Regions from separate parts of the Nocardioides lacus genome, predicted to be linked through region 1. Evidence: predicted binding sites of a transcription regulator. Region 1 holds the regulator's gene; each other region holds the start of a gene.
The links. Region 1 encodes LexA, which represses DNA repair genes until DNA is damaged. Its sites were predicted from a motif close to TCGAACANNTGTTCGA; they were not measured.
Positions count from the first base shown of each region.

Region 2: P5P86_RS12210 (HNH endonuclease signature motif containing protein) is a predicted target of LexA. The motif match lies at 5,278-5,293, and genes of this name have one in related genera.
Region 3: P5P86_RS12740 (HNH endonuclease signature motif containing protein) is a predicted target of LexA. The motif match lies at 5,360-5,375, and genes of this name have one in related genera.

Region 1 is NZ_CP123620.1:1,035,517-1,042,891, forward strand. Features, by position in the region: gene P5P86_RS04800 (ATP-dependent DNA helicase) at 1-136, shown strand, start outside; gene P5P86_RS04805 (MXAN_6640 family putative metalloprotease) at 234-1,745, opposite strand; gene P5P86_RS04810 (phosphatase PAP2 family protein) at 1,742-2,527, opposite strand; gene lexA (transcriptional repressor LexA) at 2,592-3,323, opposite strand; gene P5P86_RS04820 (LysM peptidoglycan-binding domain-containing protein) at 3,613-3,951, shown strand; gene nrdR (transcriptional regulator NrdR) at 4,502-4,993, shown strand; gene P5P86_RS04830 (vitamin B12-dependent ribonucleotide reductase) at 5,124-7,375, shown strand, end outside.
Region 2 is NZ_CP123620.1:2,569,477-2,576,851, forward strand. Features, by position in the region: gene P5P86_RS12195 (ATP-binding protein) at 1-2,199, shown strand, start outside; gene P5P86_RS12200 (SDR family oxidoreductase) at 2,258-3,058, shown strand; gene P5P86_RS12205 (cation diffusion facilitator family transporter) at 3,193-4,020, shown strand; gene P5P86_RS12210 (HNH endonuclease signature motif containing protein) at 4,022-5,251, opposite strand; gene P5P86_RS12215 (LLM class F420-dependent oxidoreductase) at 5,618-6,502, shown strand; gene P5P86_RS12220 (MmcQ/YjbR family DNA-binding protein) at 6,511-6,906, shown strand; gene P5P86_RS12225 (CocE/NonD family hydrolase) at 6,922-7,375, opposite strand, start outside.
Region 3 is NZ_CP123620.1:2,687,756-2,695,130, reverse strand. Features, by position in the region: gene P5P86_RS12775 (hypothetical protein) at 1-496, opposite strand, end outside; gene P5P86_RS12780 (nucleosidase) at 1-9, shown strand, start outside; gene P5P86_RS12770 (LysR family substrate-binding domain-containing protein) at 586-1,161, opposite strand; gene P5P86_RS12765 (hypothetical protein) at 1,249-1,554, shown strand; gene P5P86_RS12760 (VC0807 family protein) at 1,703-2,368, shown strand; tRNA gene P5P86_RS12755 (tRNA-Leu) at 2,443-2,527, shown strand; gene P5P86_RS12750 (PP2C family protein-serine/threonine phosphatase) at 2,793-3,722, shown strand; gene P5P86_RS12745 (cupin domain-containing protein) at 3,767-4,099, shown strand; gene P5P86_RS12740 (HNH endonuclease signature motif containing protein) at 4,084-5,235, opposite strand; gene P5P86_RS12735 (MDR family MFS transporter) at 5,733-7,375, shown strand, end outside.

The DNA of each region.
Region 1 (7,375 bases):
CGCCGTCCTGGACCCACGACTGGCGACCGCCCGCTACGGCGGATTCCTCAAGGCCAGCCTGCCGCCGATGTGGCCGACCGTGGACCCGGCGATCGCGCGGCAGGCGCTGCGCCGGCTCGCCGAGTCCGCCGGCTAGCGGATCGGTCCGCCTGCACCACGCTCGACGCAGGACCCCGGAACGAGGTGACCCCGCGCGGCCCGAGGGTCGCGCGGGGTCAGGGACGGGAACAGGCTCAGCGGCGGGCCAGTGCGCTGAACTTCTCCACCTGGTGCATGTCCTTGGGCTGGCCCTCGCAGGAGAAGAGGCCGCCGACCCAGCAGGTCATCCGGGTGCTGGCGTTGGTCATCGTCAGCTCGACGCGCTTGACCTTCTTGGTGCTGAACGGCACCGTGACGGCGCCCTTGCCGGTCTTGGACAGCTTGATCGTCTTCACCTTCGTGGCGCCGTTGCGCAGGAAGACGGTCACCACGGCACCGGGACCGAGCTTCTTGTTCGCCATGTCGAGGCTGAGCCGCAGCCTGGTGTGCTTGCTCTTCAGCCTCTTGCCCTTCGGGACGAAGCGCTCGGTAGCGGCCGCGAGGTGGTTGATCCTCGCGGTGCCGCTGGCGCGCTTGCCGGTGCTGCGCACCTGGTAGGACTTCGTCGCCTTGGCGAGCGGGTAGTGGTTCGCGGCGCCCTCGCTGTAGGTGTGGGCCGGGTTGCGGTTGGCGGCGGCGAACTGGGCGAACGCCTTCTCGATCGGCAGCCCGGCGGCCTTCAGCGCACCCTTGATCGCCTGCAGCGAGTAGGCGTCCGGCGCACCCGGCGTGGCGGCTGCGCGCTCCCACATCGAGCGGATGATCGTCGGCAGGCCGCCCTGTGCCTGCGGTCGGTGCTCGGTGACCCAGCGGAAGAAGATCCAGCCGCCGTACACGCCGAAGGTGGTGTTCTTGTCCAGCGACAGCGCCGGCTTGCCGAGCGGCCCGTAGGGAAGGTACTGGGTGTTGTCGTTGATGGCGGTGTAGACCTCGTCCTCGACCCACACGGCCGTCGACTCCATGAACCAGGAGTCTTCGGTGGCGTCGTAGGCGAACTGCACGGCGTGGAAGAACTCGTGCGCGGCCGTCACGTCGAGGTTGCTGATCGGCGTGCCGCGACCACCGAACTCCGAGGGTGCGAAGTCGTTGTCGAGCACGCAGAACGCCGGCGTGTCGTGGGCGGTGGACCCGGCCCGCGGCTCGGGAGCGCAGTAGCCGTAGTAGCCCTGGCGGCCGACGTCGGCCAGGTAGATGTCGGTCCGGCTGTCGCCGCCCATCGCGCCGTCCGACTCCGGCATCCGGTAGCCGGCGGCCTTATAGGTGGCGTAGATGTGCTCCAGCGTGGAGAGCACGACCGCCGGCGTGATCGCCCCCGCCGGCGCGTCGACGCCGGTGGTCGCGTAGTGCACGCACAACGGCAGTGTCTGGGAGCAGACCGTCTGCTCGCCCGCCAGCTTCGGCCGACTGAGCGCGGACTCCGCCTGCTGGCGGGCGGCGCCCCGCAGGGCGTCGTGCGTCAGCGCGAGGCGTCGCATGTACATGGTGGCGTCGCCGGGCGTGTCGCCGTCGGCGTCGCCCGAGGTGGAGACCCGGGGTAGCAGCGGCACCACCGAGTGGGCAGCGGTCTGGGCCCCGGCCGGGGTCGTGGAGGCGATGACCAGACCCGAGGCCATCAGGGCCAGGAGCGCGGTGAGGAGTGCGAAGGAGCGGGGGAAGGCGCGGTTCACTCAGGCAGTCTAGGGGCCAATTCCCAAACCGCCACGACGCCGCCGATGACGACCATCCAGCCGACCAGCACGTCGAGCACCCAGTGGTTGGCCGTGCCGACGACCACAGCCGCCGTGGTCAGCGCGCCCGCCCAGCCCAGCACCTTCACGATGCGCCAGCGCGCGTAGCGATGGAGCACCAGCGCGCACCACAGCGACCAACCGGCATGCAGCGAGGGGAACGCCGCCAGCTCGTTGGTGATGTGCCCCATGCCCTTGGGGGCCGAGGCGTCGGCGCCCCACCAGCCCTGGTCGGCGTGGAGGGCCAGCACGTCGGTGAAGCCGTCCATGAAGCGTGGGGGAGCGGTCGGCAGCATCAGATAGAGGCAGAGCGCGAAGATCGTGGCGACCATCAGGGCGCGGCGGGCCGGGAGGTAGGCGTCGCGGCCCTTGAAGTAGACCCAGATCAGCACGCCGGCGGTGACGATGTAGTGCGCTGTGGCGTACCAGAAGCAGGCCAACAGGCCGATCGTGTCGTGCCGGACGAAGAACTGGTTGATCGGGTGTTCCCAGTCCAGCCGGACGGCTCGCTCGATCCTGAGCAGCTCCTTGGCCCGGTGCACCGCCGCGTCGCGGTTGTCGCTGGCGAGCAGGCGCGAGGAGGTGTAGCCGATGTAGAGCGCTGTGACCAGGATGAGCTCGCGCAGGCCGGTGCCGACGGGCGCGAGCCGACGCCAGACGGTACGCCGCGTTCCCGGCGTACCGATGATCGCATCGCTCTCGGCGAGCACGTCCTCCCGCACCGCTGGCTCCCTCGTGACAGTGGGACCGGGCCTACCCGATCCCACTGATCCTATGCCCGGCCTCTCACAGACTTCTCAGAACCGCCGTGACCTTGCCCAGGATGCTCGCCTCGGTGCCGTCGATCGGCTCGAGCGAGGAGTTGTGCGGGATCAGCCAGACCTTGCCGTCCTTGCGGCGGAACTCCTTGACGGTCGCCTCGCCGTCGAGCAGCGCGGCGACGAACTCGCCGTTGGTCGCCGTCTGGGCCTGCTGGATGACGATGTAGTCGCCGTCGCAGATCGCGGCCTCGATCATCGAGTCTCCCTTCACGCGCAGCAGGAACAGCTGACCGTCGCCGACCAGCTCCTTGGGCAGCGGGAAGACCGCCTCGGTCTGCTCCTCGGCGAGGATGGGCGCGCCGGCGGCGATCGTGCCGACGAGCGGGATGTAGCGGGCCTCGGGCATCGCGTCGCCGATGTCGGTCTCGTCGAAGGACGACTCGTCGGCGCTGCTGATCGCCTTGCGGGCGGCCAACACCTCGGGCAGGAACACCTCGAGCGCGCGCGGGCGGTGCGGATCGCGCTTGATGAAGCCCTTCTGCTCCAGCACCTTCAGCTGGTGGGCCACCGAGCTGGTCGAGGTGAGGCCGACGGCGGACCCGATCTCGCGCATGCTCGGCGGGTATCCGCGCTTCTCGATGCAGTCGCGCAGGTGCGCCAGGATGCGCTGCTGCCGCGGTGTGAGGCCGGTGGCGTCCGGCGGGCCGTCGGGCAGCTCGGCGAGATTGGTCTCGGTCGGCTCCGGCTTCGAGGTCATGGTGCGACGGTAGTGCGGACGTCGTGCGGGTTCAAACATCTGTTCGAACTCGGCGTGTCGAGATCGCGCGGCGTGCGCCGGGTCGAGAGTCGTGGTTCGGCCGTGTGCGCTCGAATGCGTGTTCGACACGCCGTGCTACGCGGTTCCTTGAGTCGTTCGAACACCTGATCTACTCTCGCTCATGTGTTCGATCGAACGTCTGATCGAAACGGCGCCACCAAAACTGTCGGTGGCCGTCGGTAGACATCGGATCGAACGCGCAAGGTCCCGACTTCCCCAGGAGACTGACATGACCACCATGACCCTCGACCAGCTGCTCGACACGCCGCGCCGGCGCTCCACCGTGCGGCTCACCCGGCGCGGACGTGTCGTGGTCTTCGTGGCGGGCCTGATCGTGCTGCTCGGCCTGGGGCTGCTCATCTCCAACGGTGCCGGGGCGGCCCTTCACTCCGGTGCGCCCGAGACGACTCACTCCGTGGTGGTGGCCCCCGGTGACACGCTGTGGGATCTCGCCTCGCAGGCCGCCCACGGCGGTGACGTGCGCGCGATGATCGATCACATCGAGCAGATCAATGGCCTCTCTGGTGTGAGCCTGTCGGCCGGTCAGACGCTGCGGATTCCGAACTGACCGGACCGGCGCTCAGGGCTCGTAGGACGCGGGCCAGCAGCAGAAGTGCTGCGAAGAGGCAGGCGGCGGCCCCGACGGCCGCCAGGGCCAACAGGGCCCATGCGCGACGCTCGCCACCGCGGGCGTCGGAGCCGAAGTCGATGGCAGAGAAGACCAGGTAGCCCCAGGCGACCACGGCGACGGTCGTGCCCAACGAGAGCGCGAACACGTCCCGACGGAACCTGCGCGGCGGCCGCGCACCCTTTCGAGCGCCTTTTCGCTTGCCCCCGCTCTGTTCCGCCACAGAGCCATTCTCCCTTGTCCGGGCGCCCTCCGGGGGCCGTTCGGCGCGACACGCCGAGACGCCGCGCCGTCACTTGCAAGGCTGGTGGCCGCGGCGTAGGCTCACCACAACATCTAGTACTTACACCGGTGTAGTTATCCACATCTAGTTCACACCCGGGGCCGGTTGGTTGCACATCTTGCAGCCGGTTCTCCACAGCGAAAGCGTCTTCGTCCACAGAGGGCGCGCCTCAGCGATCATCCAGCGACCCTCGAAGGAGGACCTCAGATGCACTGCCCGTACTGCCGGCACAGCGACACCAAGGTCCTCGATTCCCGGGTGGCCGAGGACGGCGGCTCGATCCGGCGGCGTCGCCAGTGCCAGGGCTGCGAGAAGCGGTTCAGCACGGTCGAGCTCATGCAGCTGACGGTGCTCAAGCGCTCCGGCGCGACCGAGCCCTTCACGCGGGACAAGGCGGTGGCCGGCGTGCGCAAGGCGTGCAAGGGCCGTCCGGTGAGCGAGGACCAGCTGGCCTGCCTCGGCCAGGAGGTCGAGGACGCCCTGCGCACGAGCGGGTACGCCGAGGTTCCCGCCCACGAGGTGGGGATGGCGATCCTGGCACCGTTGCGTCAGCTCGACGAGGTCGCCTACCTGCGGTTCGCCAGCGTCTACCGCCAGTTCGAGTCGGCCGACGACTTCGAGGACGAGATAGCGGTCCTCCGCACCGAGCGCAGGCTGCGCCCGGCCGCCGAGGACATGCAGCCGGTCGCCACCGGCTGATCCAGACCGCCCGGGCAGGCCGTGGGGAAGCGTGCCTGCCCGGGCTTCCAAGCACCACAGCACCACGACGCATCGCAACGCATCGCAACCGACGCACGACACGACAATCACGCGACAAGGGGACAAGGCAATGACCGAGACGGTGAGCGGCGCGGGTCACAAGGCTCGCTCCGGTGCGGGGCTGCACCTCGAGCGGGTGTTCAGCACCGAGGGTGTTCACCCCTACGACCAGATCACCTGGGAGCGACGCGACGTCGTCCAGACCAACTGGAAGACCGGAGAGACGGTCTTCGAGCAGCGCGGCGTGGAGTTCCCGGACTCCTGGTCGGTCAACGCCTCCACCATCGTCACCACCAAGTACTTCCGCGGTGCCGTGGGCACGCCGCAGCGTGAGACCAGCCTCAAGCAGCTGATCGACCGCGTGGTGAAGACCTACACCAAGGCCGGGATCGAGCACGGCTACTTCGCGACCGACAAGGACGCGCAGGTCTTCGAGGAGGAGCTGACCTGGCTGCTCGCCAACCAGTACTTCGCCTTCAACTCCCCGGTCTGGTTCAACGTCGGCACCCCGTCCCCGCAGCAGGTCAGCGCGTGCTTCATCCTCTCGGTCGACGACTCGATGGACTCCATCCTCAACTGGTACAAGGAGGAGGGCTTCATCTTCAAGGGCGGCTCCGGTGCCGGTCTGAACCTCTCGCGCATCCGCTCCTCCAAGGAGCTGCTCTCCTCCGGTGGCACCGCGTCGGGTCCGGTCTCCTTCATGCGCGGCGCCGACGCGTCGGCCGGCACCATCAAGTCCGGCGGTGCGACCCGCCGTGCGGCCAAGATGGTCGTGCTCGACGTCGACCACCCCGACATCGAGGAGTTCGTGATGACCAAGGCGCGCGAGGAGGACAAGATCCGCGCGCTGCGCGACGCCGGCTTCGACATGGACCTCGGCGGCCAGGACATCACCTCGGTGCAGTACCAGAACGCCAACAACTCGGTGCGTGTCACCGACGAGTTCATGCGTGCCGTCGAGGAGGGCAGGAAGTTCGGTCTCCGCGCCCGGATGACCGGTGAGGTGATCGAGGAGGTGGACGCGCGCGAGCTGTTCCACAAGATCGCCGTCGCCGCCTGGGAGTGCGCCGACCCGGGCCTGCAGTACGACGACACGATCAACGACTGGCACACCAACCCCGAGACCGGCCGGATCACCGCGTCCAACCCCTGCTCGGAGTACATGTCGCTGGACAACTCCTCGTGCAACCTGGCCTCGCTCAACCTGCTGAAGTTCCTCAAGGACGACGACACCTTCGACGCCAAGCGCTTCGCGCAGGCCTGCGAGTTCGTCTTCACCGCGATGGACATCTCGATCTGCTTCGCCGACTTCCCGACCGAGGCGATCGGGCAGACCACCCGGGACTACCGCCAGCTCGGCATCGGCTACGCCAACCTCGGCGCGCTGCTGATGGCGATGGGCCTCGGCTACGACTCCGAGGGCGGCCGGACCATGGCGGCGGCCATCACCTCGCTGATGACCGGCATCTCCTACAAGCGCTCGGCCGAGCTGGCCGGCGTCGTCGGTCCCTACGCCGGCTACGCCCGCAACGCCGAGGCGCACCAGCGGGTGATGCGCAAGCACCAGGCCGCGAACGACGTCGTACGCTCGATCAACCCGGCCGACCGGACCGTCCTGGAGGCGGCGACCAAGGCGTGGGCGCAGGTCATCGAGCTCGGCAAGGTCAACGGCTTCCGCAACGCCCAGGCGTCGCTGCTCGCCCCGACCGGCACCATCGGCTTCATGATGGACTGCGACACGACCGGCATCGAGCCCGACTTCTCGCTGGTGAAGTTCAAGAAGCTGGTCGGCGGCGGCTCGCTGCAGATCGTCAACCAGACCATTCCGCGGGCGCTGGTCAAGCTCGGCTACCAGGCCGAGCAGGTCGAGGCGATCGTCGACTACATCGCCGAGAACGGCCACGTCGTCGACGCCCCCGGCCTCAAGCCGGAGCACTACGAGGTCTTCGACACCGCCATGGGCAAGCGCGCCCTGCAGCCGATGGGTCACGTCCGGATGATGGCGGCCACCCAGCCGTTCCTGTCCGGCGCGATCTCCAAGACGGTCAACCTGCCCGAGACGGCGACGGTGGAGGAGATCGAGGACGTCTACCTGCAGTCGTGGAAGCTCGGCCTGAAGGCCACGGCCATCTACCGCGACAACTGCAAGGTCGGCCAGCCGCTCTCCGACGCGAAGGCGGAGGACAAGAGCGCGAAGGTCGAGGCGCCCGCCGCTGTCGAGACCAAGGTCGTGGAGAAGGTCGTCTACGCCCCGACGCGCAAGCGCCTGCCCAAGTCCCGCGTCTCGCGGACCACCTCCTTCACGGTGGGTGGCGCCGAGGG
Region 2 (7,375 bases), 1.5 Mb from region 1:
GAGCGGATAGCGCCGATCGTCTCCGCTCCCGATCAGGGGCCGGAGGATGCCCTGCGTGACGTGGCCGCCTTCGGTGTGCTGCAGGAGCGCGCGCGGACCTGGTTGGATGGGCGATCCGCCCGCCAGGCGGCGTTGGCCCAGGAGCGTGACCGTGCGCGTGAGCGCAGCTTCCCCCTGCTGCAACGGCGCGAGGAGTTGCATCGCGAGCGCGGCTCGCTCGACGGCCGCGCGGGTCGCGTGCCGGCGATGCTGCACGAGCTGCGGGCCGAGGTCGCGCGCGCCAGTGGGCTGTCGGCGTCCGAACTGCCGTTCGTGGCCGAGCTCATCGATGTCGCGCCCGAGGAGGCCCGGTGGCGCACCGCGATCGAGACGGTCCTGGGCAGCGCTGCTCGGATGATGCTGGTCCCGGTGGACCGCTTGGACGACTTCTCCGCCGCGATCGACGGTCTGCGACTCCGAGGCAGGTTGACCTTCGAGGGTGCCGAGCTGCACCTGGCGGCCCTCGACCCTGCCGACCCTGAGCGGGTGGCCGGGAAGCTGCTGTTCTGCGACTCGCCGTTCTCCGGGTGGGTGCAGCGGTACGTCGCCGAGCCCGCGCGCAACGCCCTGTGCGTCGACACCGCGGCCGACCTCGCCGGTCCGGGTCTGCGGGTGACGGCCTCGGGTCAGACCCGCAACGGACGCCGCGGCTCGCACGGTCGCGGTGAGCGCCGCGACATCATCGGGTTCTCCAACGAGGCGGCGCTCGGCGAGATCGACGACGAGCTGGCCGCGCTGGAGCATCAGCTCGGCGAGCTCGACGGTGAGGTCGCCGAGCTGGATCGCCGCCTACGGGTCCTGAGCGCGCAGCAGGCCGCCCACGAGGCCGTCGTGGGCGTCCGGTTCGAGGAGATCGACGTAGCGGCGGCCGAGCGCCGGATCGCGGAGGTCGAGGAGCGCCGCGCGTCGATCCTGGACAGCGACGACCAGTTGCAGGCGCTCCAGCAGCAGATCGCCGAGCTCGAGCACCGGTTGGACGAGACCCGCGCTTCGCGTTACGCGTTGGCCGCTCGGCAGCGCGAGCTCGACGCCGAGCACGGCGAGCTGGTCGAGTCCGAGGACCTGGTCAAGGACCGGCTCGAGGCGATGGACCGGTCGGGGCGGGTGACCCTGAGCGCCGAGCAGACGACCGCCCTGAGCGAGGAGTTCGCTCTCGCGGTGGCGCCGGCCGATCCCGACGAGCTCGACCGGTTCGCCGAGAACAGCCAGCGGCTTGCCGAACGGCTTCGCCGAGCGGTGGGTGACGTGGAGGCGGAGACCGGGCGGGTCGAGGACGAGCTCGTCGCCATCTTCCGGGCCTACAAGCTCCGCTGGGACTCGCCCAACCTGGGCGCCACCCCGGAGTCCTACCCCGACTACGCCCGGATCCTGGAGCAGATCAGGGCGACCGGGTTGGCGGAGCGGCGCGCCGAGTGGCGTCGTCGGCTCACCGAGTGGAGCGGCCAGGACCTGGTCCCCCTGGTCGGTGCGATGGCGGCTTCCGTCGAGGAGATCGAGGATCGGCTCGAGCCGATCAACGCGATCCTGCGGCGGCTGGAGTTCGGCTCCGCCGGCGACCGTCTCCGGATCCGTCTGCGGCGGCTCGCACCGGCACACGTGCAGGTCTTCCTGCGTGATCTCCGGGCCCTCTCCGCCGGTTCCACCGCCGAGCTCGACGAGGCCGGGCTGGAGCGGCGCTTCGACCAGTTGAGCCGGTTCATGCAGCAGCTCCGTGCCGGCGAGCCGGGTCAGGAGTCCGAGCGCGACCGCCTGCTCGACGTCCGCCGCCACGTCGAGGTGAGCGCCGAGCGCTACGACCACCTCACCGGCGAGCTGCGTGCCACCTACCGCACCCTCGGCGAGAAGTCCGGTGGTGAGTCGCAGGAGCTGGTCGCCTTCATCGTCGGCTCCGCCCTGCGGTTCCGGCTCGGTGACGAGATGCGCTCGCGGCCGCGCTTCGCGCCGGTCTTCCTCGACGAGGGATTCGTCAAGGCCGACTCCGAATTCGCCGGACGCGCCGTGCGGGCGTGGAAGGGGCTCGGGTTCCAGCTGATCGTCGGCGTGCCGCTGGACAAGGTGACCGGCCTCGAGCCGCACATGGACGCACTGCTGGCCATCACCAAGCATGCGTCGACGCACCAGTCGTGGATCACGGCCATCACCGACGCCGCGCAGCGCTGATCGGCCGGGCGCGGTCACCACTAGAGTCGGGGCGGGGGATCGACATGAGGAGGCGCGGATGCGGGTGGCGGTCGCGGGCGGGACGGGGCTGGTCGGCAGCCGCGTCGTCGAGAGGCTGCGCGCCCGGGGTGACGAGGTCGTCGTCCTGGCCCGGTCCACGGGCGTGGACATCGTCGCCGGCACCGGACTGAGCGAGGCACTGGCCGGCGTCGAGGTGGTCGTCGACACCACGTCGATCGTGGCGCGGAGCTCCCAGGAGTACGTCGACTTCTTCGGCGCCGTCGCCCGTCACCTGCAGACGGCCGCCGCGGCAGCCGGCGTACACCGGATCGTGACGCTGTCCATCGTCGGGATCGACGGTCTGGGCGGCGGGGCCTTCGCTCACTACGACGGCAAGAACGCGCAGGAGCGCGAGACCGAGGCGGGCACGGTGCCCACCGCGATCCTGCGGGCGACGCAGTTCCACGACTTCGCTGGACAGCTCATCGACTGGGTGGCGAAGGGGCCGTTGATGCCGTGTCCCAAGCAGCCCGTACAGACGGTCGACGTCGGTGCGGTGGCCGACGAGTTGGTCGCCCTCGCGGATGAGGCTGCCGGTGGCGGACTGACGAGCGACCGCGTACGCCGCGACATCGCAGGCCCCGAGCGTCGCCTCCTGGCGGATCTGGTCCGCGCGGTGGCCAAGGCGCGCGGTCGGCGGCTGGTGGTGGTGCCGGTGTGGCTGCCGGGGGAGGGCGCCCGGAAGGTGCGCCACGGCGTGCTCCAGGCACCACCGGACGCGAAGATCGTCGGCGGCACCTTCGAGGAGTGGCTCGCCAGGGAGTACGCCGAGCCACTCCGGAGAGCGACGACGTCATGAGCGCTGTGGCGGGCCGCCCTGACGGGCACCGGCATGCCGAACGACACGACGACGGGCACGACCACGCCCACGGTGTCTCCGTCGACGCCGACCGACGCTACCTGGTGGGCGTGCTCGTGCTGCTCGTGGCGTTCATGCTCGGCGAGGTGGTCGTCGCCATCGTCGCCGGCTCCCTCGCGCTGCTCTCCGATGCCGGGCACATGCTCTCCGACGTCGGAGCGATAGCGGCGGCCCTGTGGGCGATGCGGCTGGCGGCACGGCCACCGTCCGGCGCCTGGACCTTCGGGTGGAAGCGGGCGGAGATCCTCTCTGCGGCGGCGAACGGCATCACCCTGGTCGTCATCGCCGCTGTCGTCGCGGTGGAGGCGTTGCGCCGACTGCTGACGACCCATCCCGAGGTGAGCGGCGGCGCCGTACTCGCCGTGGCGCTCGTCGGGATCGCCGTGAACATCGCCGCCACCTGGCTGCTGGCGAAGGCGAGCCGCCGCAGCCTCAACGTCAGAGGCGCCTACCTGCACCTGCTCACCGACCTCTTCGGGTTCGTCGGTACCGCTGTCGCCGCCGTCGTGATCGTGACGACCGGCTGGACCCAGGCTGACGCCGTCGCCTCGCTGCTGGTGGCGGTGCTGATGGCCCACGCCGGTTCCGGCCTGCTGGCGGCCTCCGGCCGGGTGCTGCTCGAGGCCGCCCCCAGCGGCGTCGAGCTCACCGCCGTCCGCACCCACCTGCTCGAGGTGAACCACGTCCTCGACGTCCACGATCTCCATGTCTGGACCGTGACGTCCGACCTGCCCAGCCTGTCCGCCCACCTCGTCCTCGACGACGCGTGCTTCAACGACGGACACGCGCCGCAGATCCTCGACCAGGTGCAGGAGTGCCTCGGCGGCCACTTCGACGTCGAGCACTCCACGTTCCAACTCGAGCCACGGTCCCACCAGGAGCACGAGCCGGGCGTTCACTAGCTCACCGACGAAGGATGGCCCCGGCTCTGTGTCGGAAGCGGTAGCGGCCGTCGGGGAGTCGGGTGGTTTCGTACGTCGGGTCGTGGGCGCGTCTGTGGTGGTGTCCGCAGAGGAGGGATCCGTGGGCGAGGTCGGTGTGGCCGCCGGTTGACCAGGGTTGGTCGTGGTGGGCGTCGCACCAGGGTGCGGGGACGGTGCAGCCTTCGGCTCGGCAGTGTTTGTCGCGGAGCGCCAGGGCTTTGCGCTGGGATGGGGTGAAGAGTCGCCGGGTGCGGCCCAGGTCGAGGGGTTCGGAGTTGCCGCCGAGGACGGCGGGGATGATCCCCGCGGTACAGGCCAGCCGGCGGGTCTCCCCGGTGCTGATGGGGGTGCCGTCATCGAGCCAAGCAACACCCAGACCGGCCTGCAGCTGGTCCAGCGTCATGGTCACCACCACCGTTGTCGCGTCACCCCCGTGGGCGGGGAGTCGGGTGGGGTCGGTGTTCTCCAGGAGCTGGGCGAACGCGTGCGCGAGGAGCCGGCTCCGGGGCTGGACCCTGCCGTCGGCTTCCAGGGCAGCTACCCGGGGTTGGGTGTAGGCCTGCAGGTAGGTCCGCAACCGATGACCCACGACCTCGGGCACGATGCCGTGGATGCGGGTCGTCCCGTCACCGAGGTCGGTGATCGACAGCGTCGCTCTCGCTTGGGCCTGTTCTTCGAGCCGCTGGATCGCCTCGGCCTCGGCGGCTTCCGCAATGTCGGGGGCGATGACCTCCAACAGATGGCTGGCGACGCGGCGCAGGTCCTTGGGCCGGTGCTCACCGGCGAGGTCGCACAGGGTGACCTCCGCTCGCGCCAGCACCTCGGCGGGTAGGTCGTCGGGGAGGTCGTCCAAGCCACGGAGGATCACGCGGGCGTGCTCGAGACTGAACGCACCGCGTGCGAGCCGTGCCCGGACCACCGGCCGAGCCTCGAGCGCCTGGGCGAGACGTAGCGTGGCGTGCGCGGCGGGACTCTCGACCCGGTGCTGGGCAACCAGCCAGGCAGCGACATCCCGAGCACCAACCTCCTCGGCCACGTCGTCCGCGGAAGCGACCACGCGCAGGTACAGCTCCTCGAGCCGCGCGCGGGACCGCATCAGCGCGGCGAGCACGTCTCTCTTCTCACTCGTTCCCAGGAAGATCGGGTTCGCGTCCGTGGCGTCATCGAGGGCAGCAGCGATCGTGGCAAGTGCCGCCTGGATCTGACGCATGAGGACCACCACTGAGAGAGATCAATTCGAACGCATGTTCGAAGCCTAGGTGGTCGGATGTGTGTGGTCAACCCTCTTCTCACAACCAGACCAGCGTGGAAATCTCGTCGTACTGGATCACAGCCATGGTGGCCCGACGCAACTGTGCTTAAGGCACTCGACCCGGCCAAGACACCGGGCCACGCTGGGACTGGCCCACGCTTTTCGTTCTTCCTCAGACCAACCCCGGACACCAAGTTGCCTCGACGCAACTCAACGACCACGCACCGACGCCTCGACGGTCACGCACCGACACCTCGACGGTCACGCGATGACGCCTCAACCTCCGAGGAGCGCACCTGCACCCACCGGGCTACTGTGCAGAGCATGGACCTCGGCATTCACTACGCCAACTTCACCAATCCCGACTGGCAGCACAAGCTGCACGAGCGACTCACCGCGACGGCGAAGGTCGCCGACGAGGGCGGGGTCGACCTCCTGACCGTCATGGACCACTGGTTCCAGATGGAGATGATGAACGGCCCGTTCGAGCCCATGCTCGAGGGCTACACGACACTGGGCCATCTTGCCGGCATCACGAGCAACGTGCGCCTCTCGATGCTCGTCACCGGTGTCACCTATCGGCACCCGGGCCTGCTGGCGAAGACGGCCACCACGCTCGACGTGCTGTCCGACGGACGGGCGCTGCTCGGCATCGGCGCCGCCTGGTACGACCGCGAGCACGCCGGCCTCGGTGTGCCGTTCCCGCCGCTGAAGGACCGCTTCGAGATGCTCGAGGAGGCTATCCAGATCGCGCGGCAGATGTGGTCGGACAACGACGGTCCGTTCGAGGGCAAGCATTACCAGCTGGCCGAGACGATCTGTCTCCCGAAGCCCGTGAACGGCTCGATGCCGATCCTGATCGGTGGGGGAGGGGAGAAGAAGACGCTGCGGCTCGTCGCCCAGTACGGCGACGCCTGTCACCTCTTCGTCCGCGAGGGCGTCGACGGCCTCAAGCACAAGCTGGACGTGTTGCGCCGGCACTGCGACGACGTCGGCCGTGACTACGACGCGATCGAGAAGACCATCGGCGGCGCGGGCGGCCTCGACCCCGTCAGCCAGACCGACGAGTGGCTGGCACAGATGGAGGAGTACGCCGCCCTCGGCGCCACCCTCACGACCATCACGATCGTGCCTGGCATCGACGATCCGGTGGCCTACGCCACCGACCTGGTCGAGCGCGTTCTGCCGAGGCTCAAGCAGATCGGCTGAGCCTCGCGATGGCCACGCTCGACGACGTACGGTCGATCGCCACGTCCCTACCGGAGGTGGTCGAGGGCACGCAGGGCCACGACCACATGACCGGGTGGAGCGTGCGTGGCAGGTCGTTCGTCTGGGAGCGGCCGCTGCGTCAGCGCGACATCGCCGATCTGACGGGTGCGGGCGAGCGGGTGCCCGGAGGTGACATCGTCGGCGTACGGGTGGCCGGTGCCGACAAGGAGGCGGTGCTCGCCTCGGTGCCGGGCGCCTTCCATGTGCCGCACTTCACCGGCTACCCGGCGGTCCTGGTCGAGCTCGAGGCGATCCCGGTCGACCAGCTCCGCGAGGTGATCACCGACGGCTGGATCGCTCAGGCGCCGAAGGGGTTGGCGAAGGCCTTCCTCGACGGCGCCTGAGCGTGGCCGACGAGCTCAGCTCACCCGGAAGACCTTGACGGCGCTGGTTCGCACGCTGCCGAGGTAGATCGCCTTGGCCCGGTGCCGTCCGCCGGTCAGCCGCGGCAGCCGGAACACCGCCTTCCCGTGGTGCAGTCGCCGATGGGCGAGCGCCCTCCTGTCGACCTTGAGCCAGACGGTGCCTGTGGCGGGCACCTTCACCACGACCCGCCGGCCGTGCACCGCGATCCGCACGTGCGGCGCCGCCGTGTCGGTGGCGGGTGCGCCGGTCCCAGCGGGCGTGACCGACTGCTGCGGGCCCGTGACCGGCACGCCGACGCCGTCGCTGTACGCCTTGTCCCGCGTGGGCAGCACCAGCGCCGAGGGGTACGTCGTCGAGGCGTGCACATGGATCGTGCCAAGGGTGCTGAGCAGATCGGGGAGGGTCGGCAGGAGGTGCGGTACGTCGAAGGACTGCACGGAGAGCTCG
Region 3 (7,375 bases), 1.7 Mb from region 1:
CGTCGGTGAGCCGCGGCTGGTCGGGGCCATCGGTGATCCCGGGCAGGTCGTCGCCGTAGTCGCGCTCGATCTCGGCGGCGATCTGGGGCGGGAGGTGCGGGACGGGGCCGCGAGCCTCGACCGGGCGGTCGTCGACCTGTTGCTCGCCGACGACCGCGTTCGACGCCTCCTGCGCCGGCGGTGCGACGGGCTTGGCCACGATGTCCGGTCCCGGCGGGGTCTTCGGCTCGGCCGGCTTCTTGGCGCTGCCGGTCTTCGTCGACGCGGACGGCGGGGTCGACGTCGCGGACGGGGGTGAGGCGGGCTGCTCTGCGGCATCCGTCGGGGCGCCGGGGACCGGATCCGCCGGCGGACTCACCAGGCCCCTGACCACGGTGGCGCCGTCCCGCACGGTGCGGAACGGGTGGAAGCTCGCCCCGATGACGACGGCGGCGGCGTTCGCGCCTCGTCGGGCGAGCAGCCGCGCCTGGGCGGTGGCCTCGGCGATGACAGGCATGGAAGCTCCCTTCGTTCGGTGACCTCCGTCCCGTACCCAGGTCCGCGTTCGGCACGCGCCCCGGTCCGCCGCGCCCCGGAACCACCGCGCTACGAACGCGAGCTGCGCGCGGTGCGACCGCGCACGATGCCGATGAAGGTCTGCACGCGAGGATCCTCGTCGTCGACCCGCCAGGCGAGCCCGACCGTGGTCGGCTCCAGGTCGCTGACCGGCCGCGCCACCACGTCCTTGCGGTGGAAGAGCCGGGCGACGGAGGCGGGGAGGACCACGATCCCGCCTCCGGAGGCAGCGACCTCGACGGCGTCCTTCTCCGACATGTCGGGCCAGTCCAGCTGGTCGGCCGTGGGCCGCCAGCCGGAGCGGTGCGGCAGGATCAGCTGCTCCTCGACGAGCTCGGCCAGGGTCACGGTCTCGGCGAGGGAGAGGTAATGCTCCCGGCCGACCACTACCACCTGCTCCTCCTCGTAGAGCGGGATGCAGTGCAGCCCGTCGCGATCGATCGGAAGTCGCACCAGCGCCAGCGAGGTCGCGCCGGACCGGACACCGTCGAGTTGCTGCGCCTCGGGTGTCGGGACCAGCTCGAGACGCTCCGGGGACCGCTCGCGCCACACGCGGGCCCACTTGTCCGGCGTCGCGCCGGTGACGAAGGCGATGGTGAAGGTCACCGCGCCAGTATCGCGCCCCGCCTCCGATCGCCCGCGCTGGCCACCGATCCGGCCGTAGCCCGGCGCCGTGCAGTCCGTTAGAAGGGCATGTCGCCGTCCACCGATCACCGCATCCCGCAGGCCTCGCTGCGCGAGGAGTGGTCCATCGCCTCCGTGCAGCGGCTGGCGTGGTCGATGGGACGCCCAGCCGACGCTGTCGACCCGGTTCGCCGTCTGCCCGTCGGGCTGACGTCCGGATCCGAGCGCAGGTCGCCCGATCCGGCTCGACGAGCTCGCCGCATGGAGGCGCTGGCCCGGCTGGCGGTCGACCCGCAGGCCACCCCGGCCGAGCGGGCGCTGGCCGCCCAGCGGCTCGCTGCACTGAGCGCTGCGGCGTACGCGACGGCCTGCTGAGGGTGACGCAACGGTCGCATCGGTGGGAGCGGATGGCCCGTTCGGGCCATCCGGCTAATCGTTGGGTGAGAATCACCTGACGATCAGACTCTTCGGGGCGTTCGTGAGGCATAGTCGTTCAAACGGTCCCCGACCCCCGGAGCACGTCATGGCCTCTTCCCAGCCGCACGAGCACACGATCGAGATCGGACATCTCGGTGGAGTGGTCGGTCGCGCCCTCCTGATGCTCGCCGAGAGCGTCCTGGTCCCGACGGCCATCCTCTACGGCTGCATGCGGACCATCGGGACGCCGGCGGGGCTCGTCGGCGTGCTGGCATGGTGCGCCCTGACGATGCTGGTCCGGCTCGCCGTCGGCCGCCGGGTGCCGTCCACGATGCTGCTGGTGGTCGGGATCCTCGTCGTGCGGACGACGATCGCGCTGGCCTGCTCGAGCGTGTGGCTCTACCTGCTGCAGCCGGTGGCTGCCTCGATCCTGATGAGCCTGGTGTTCGTCGGCTCAGCGCTGGTCGGGCGCCCCGTCACCCAGCGGCTGGCGCAGGACTTCGTCCGGCTGCCCGAGCGGCTGCTGGCCGACCACCGGATGCGGCGTGTCTTCGTCGAGGTGGCCCTGATCTGGGGCCTGTCCCGAGCGCTCGACGCCGCCATCGGCTTCAACTCGCTGCACTGGGGAGCGGGCGCCGGCGTGCTGGCTCGCGGAGCGTTGTCCAGCGGGCTGACGGCCCTGTCCATCGGCATCTGCGTCTACTGGGGCTGGCGGCGCGTGCACGCCATCCCGGGCGTGCGGTTCCGCATCGGCACGCCCCTGCCGGCCTGAGCCGACACGCTTCGCAGCGAGGTCGGCCCGGATTCGTATCCAGGGCCCCCCGCTGCTAACGTTCTCTTCGCAACGCGCGGGTGGCGGAATAGGCAGACGCGCTAGCTTGAGGTGCTAGTCCTCCAAAAGAGGGTGGGGGTTCAAGTCCCCCCTCGCGCACGCGTTGACAGAAGGCCCTGACCAGGGAAGACGTGGTCAGGGCCTTCTCGCATCCCTGACGGGTGCTAGCCGACGGCCCCCGATTGAAAAGTGGCCGCTCAGGTCACAGGGAACCAGGCATCCTCTCGGGAAGGACGAACACGTTAAAAGCCGCAACAGCCATCTCTTCGACCGCGCGCTCCGGCTCACCCTGCACCTGACAGAGGCCGACGTCGCGGGGATCGCGCTGCCCGACGGAGTCTCGACGGCGGTGGGGCACGGCCCGGTGCCCGGTCCCGAGCTGCTGGCGGCCGTCCGGCTCAAGCAGGAGCTGCTGGTCGAGGACGTCCAGACCGACCCCCGGCTCGCCGACCCGGAGGTGCGATTCTTCACCGGCGTGCGGCTGGACCTGGGCGATGCCGCCGAGGCAGGTGTGCTGTGGGCCGCGTCCGCACGGGCGGGGACCGCGGATCCGGCGGTGCCCCGGGCCCTGGCCGACCTCGGTGCCATGCTCGCGCGCGAGCTGACTACCAGCGCCTCGCTGGAGCTCGGTCGGGAGATCCAGAACGAGCTCCTGCCCCTGCGGCCACCGCAGGTGTCCGGGTACACCCTTGCGGCACACTCGCTGCCCTCGCTCGAGCTCGGCGGAGACTTCTACGACTGGTGGCGCGTGGGCGGGAGCCTGCGCATCGTGCTGGTCGACGTGATGGGCAAAGGGGTGGCCAGCTCTCTGATCGCCGCAGGTGTCCGAGCCATGATGCACGCCGCGCTCACCCACCACGGCCCCGAGGCAGCCATCGCGCGGGTCGCCGGTGATCTGGAGACGGACTTCGACCGCACCGCGCGCTTCGCCACCTGCTTCATCGGCGCGCTCGACGAGGCCACCGGCGTCCTCCGCTACGTCGACGCCGGCCACGGCATCGCCGTGTTGTTGCACGCCGACGGCTCCTACGAGCAGCTGGCTGCCGGAGATCTGCCGCTGGGAGCCCTGCCGGGGCTGACGTGGCAGGAGCAGACCGCCACGCTCGGGCCCGGCGACGTGCTGCTCGTGGGCAGCGACGGCGTGCTTGAACGTTACGACCGCCTCTCGGACGTGCTCGAGGAGGTCCGGCGGCTGTATCGCGAGGGCGTCGACCTCGACACCCTGGTCCAGACGATCGGCGGAGATCGCTCCGTCGATGACGACGTCACGATCGTCGCCGTACGCCGGATGTGAGGCCACGCCGCCCGGTCCTGGGGAGCGGAACTAGGGTTCGGCAGGTGAGCGATCAGTCAAGCGAGCGGCTCATCGCCGCTGACATCACCAGCATCGGTGTCGAGACCGACGGGGGATCGGCGGCGCTCGACACCGCCAGCCGGGAGCTGGGGGCCATCGGCACCGGCTCGTTCGGCATCTGGGAGGCCGGCCCCGGCAGCGACGTGGACGTCGAGCAGGACGAGCTCTTCCTCGTGCTGCAGGGGCGCGGAGAGATCGCCTTCGAGGACGGCAGCGTCATCGAGTTGGCGCCGGGCGCCTTGGTGCAGCTGCACGCCGGCGACAGGACGACCTGGACGATCGGCGAAAGGCTGCGAAAGCTCTACCTCGCGCCCTGAGCCTCGGTGAGTCGATCGGCGAAGCCGGCCCGGCGTTGGAAGCGGTAGCGCCCGTCGGGTAGTCGGGTGGTTTCGTAGGTGGGGTCGTGGCCTCGGCGGTGGTGGTGGCCGCAGAGGAGGGATCCGTGGGCGAGGTTGGTGTGGCCGCCGTGGCTCCAGGGTTGGTCGTGGTGTGCGTCGCACCAGGGTGCGGGGACGGTGCAGCCTTCTGCTCGGCAGTGCTTGTCTCGCAGGGCGAGGGCCTTGCGCTGGGTTGGGGTGAAGAGTCTTCGGGTTCGGCCCAGATCGAGGGGTTCGGAGTTGCCGCCGAGGACGGCGGGGATGATCCCCGCGGTGCACGCCAGCCGGCGGGTCTCCCCGGTGCTGATCGGGGTGCCGTCATCGAGCCACGCAACACCCAGACCTGCCCGCAGCTGGTCCAGCGTCATGGTCACCACCACCGTCGTCGCATCACCCCCATGGGCGGGCAGTCGGGTGGGGTCGGTGTTCTCCAGGAGCTGGGCGAACGCGTGCGCGAGCAACCGGCTCCGAGGCTGGACCCGGCCGTCGGCCTCCAGGGCCGCTACCCGGGGCTGGGTGTAGGCCTGCAGGTAGGTCCGCAACCGGTGACCCACGACCTCGGGCACGATGCCGTGGATCCGGGTCGTCCCGTCACCTTGGTCGGTGATCGACAACGTGGCCTTCGCGTTCGCAGTCTCTTCTAACCGCTGGATCGCTGCGGCCTCGGCGGCTTCGGCAACGTCGGGGGCGACGACCGCCAACAGGTGGCTGGCGAGGCGGCGCAGGTCCTTGGGCCGGTGCTCACGCGCGAGGTCGCACAGGGTGACCTCTGCCTGGGCGAGGATCTCGGGATCGAGGTCGTCGGGCAGGTCCTCCAGCCCACGGAGGATGACGCGGGCGTGCTCAAGACTGAACCGACCCTGCGCGAGCCTTGCCCGGACCACCGGCCGAGCCTCCAACTCCCGGGCCAACCGAAGGGCGGCGTGCGCGGCGGGACTCTCGACCCGCTGCTGCGCGATCAGCCAGGCTGCGACATCGCGGGCACCAACCTCATCGGCCACGTCGTCCGCGGAAGCGATCACGCGCAGGTACAGCTCCTCGAGCCGCGCCCGGGACCGCATCAGCGCGGCGAGCACGTCTCTCTTCTCTCCGGTCCTAAGAAGACGGGATTGGCGTCGGACGCATCGTCGAGGGCAGCAGCGATCGTGGCGAGTGTCGCCTGGATCTGATGCATGGGGACCACCACCGAGAGAGATCAGTTCGAACGCATGTTCGAAGCCTAGGTGGTCGGATGTGTGTGGTCAACCCTCTTCTCACAACCAGACCAGCGCGGCAATCTCGTCGTACTGGATCACAGCCATGGTGGCCCGACGCAACTGTGCTCAAGGCACTCGACCCAGCCAAGACACCGGGCCACGCTGGGACTGGCCCACGCTTTTCGTTTTTCCTTGCACCGACCCCCGAACACCCAGTCGCGCTGGAGGCCCGACTCAACCCGGACGCAGGCCCGACTCGAGCCGAACAACCCGACGCCTCGACGGTCACACGATGACGCCTCGACATCCTCGAAGAACCGACAGCCACCGAAGTTCACCCTGTCCGAGGACCACCGCCCGTGACTAGGGTGGCGGTTGTGACGGCGACCACGGTCGAGGAGCTCGCCCCGCAGGACTCCGGGGCCACCCTGCAGGGCACGGCGCGCATCCTGGCGTTCTCCCTGATCGCAGGCGGCATGTTGCTGGCCGCGCTCGACAGCACGATCGTGTCGACCGCGCTCCCCACGATCGTCGGCGACCTCGGTGGGGCGAGTCACCTGTCGTGGGTCGTCACGGCGTACATGTTGACCGAGACCGTGGCGACGGCGCTGGGCGGCAAGCTCGGTGACCTCTACGGGCGCAAGACGCTCTTCATGGTCTCGATCGTCGTCTTCGTCGGCTCCTCGGCCCTCGCGGGTGCGAGCGGATCGATGGTCTGGCTGATCGTGGCGCGGGCGATCCAGGGCCTGGGCGGCGGTGGCCTGACCGTGACCGCCACCGCGATGATCGCCGACATCATCCCGCTGCGTGACCGCGGCAAGTACCAGGGTGCGCTCGGTGCTGTCTTCGGCGTGACCACCGTGATCGGGCCCTTTCTCGGTGGGGTGTTCACCGACCACCTGTCGTGGCGCTGGGTGTTCTACATCAACGTCCCGATCGCCGTGATCATCCTGGTGGCCGCTGTGAAGCTGCTGCCGTCGGTGCGGTCCGATGCTCGCCCGCAGATCGACTACTGGGGGATCACCTGGATCACCCTCGCGTCGACCCTGCTGGTCCTGGGCACCACGTGGGGCGGCACCGAGTACCCCTGGGCCTCGGTCCAGATCATCGGGATGTTCGTCGGGGCGGTGATCGCCCTCTGCCTCTTCGTGTGGGCCGAGTCGCGTGCCGCCAGTCCCATCCTTCCGCTGCGGCTCTTCCGCGGGAACGTGTTCACCGTCAGCTGCGTGCTGAGCTTCATCGTCGGGTTCGCGCTGATGGGGACGATGACCTACCTGCCGACCTTCCTGCAGTACTGCCTCGGGGTCTCGGCCACGGGGTCCGGCGTACGCACCTTCCCGATGGTGGTCGGCCTGCTGATCGCCTCCGTCCTGGCCGGCAACACCGTCTCGACCACCGGCCGCTACAAGATCTTCCCGATCGTGGGTGGCGCGGTGATGGCGGTCGGAGCGTTCCTGCTCTCCCGGCTCGACCAGCACTCCGGCATCTGGTCCACCTCGATCGCGATGTTCGTCCTCGGGATCGGGATCGGCCTGTCCATGCAGGTGCTGGTGCTGATCGTGCAGAACACCGTCGCCTACGCGGATCTGGGCGTCGCGACGTCGGCGGTGAGCTTCTTCCGGACGATGGGCAGCACCTTCGGCGCGGCCGTGCTGGGCAGCGTCTACACGAACGCGCTCGGTGACCGGCTGCCCGGCGCCCTCGCCCGCACCGGCGTCGCTCCCAGCACGATCTCGACGCCCGACGCGCTGAACGGCATCGCCTCGAGCGCGGCCGACATCATCCGTACGGCGTACGCCGACTCGTTCCAGATCGTCTTCAGCGCAGCGATTCCGCTCGCGGCCCTGGCGATGGTGCTCGCACTCTTCCTCAAGCAGGTGCCGCTGCGCGGGCTGGTGGCGCCGACTGCGAACGAGGTCGGCCGGGGCTTCGGCATGCCTGACGACCGCAGCAGCAGCGAACAGCTGGAGGCGCAGGTCGTCAGCGTCGTGCGCAGCCGCCGCGCCGTGGCCATCCGTGA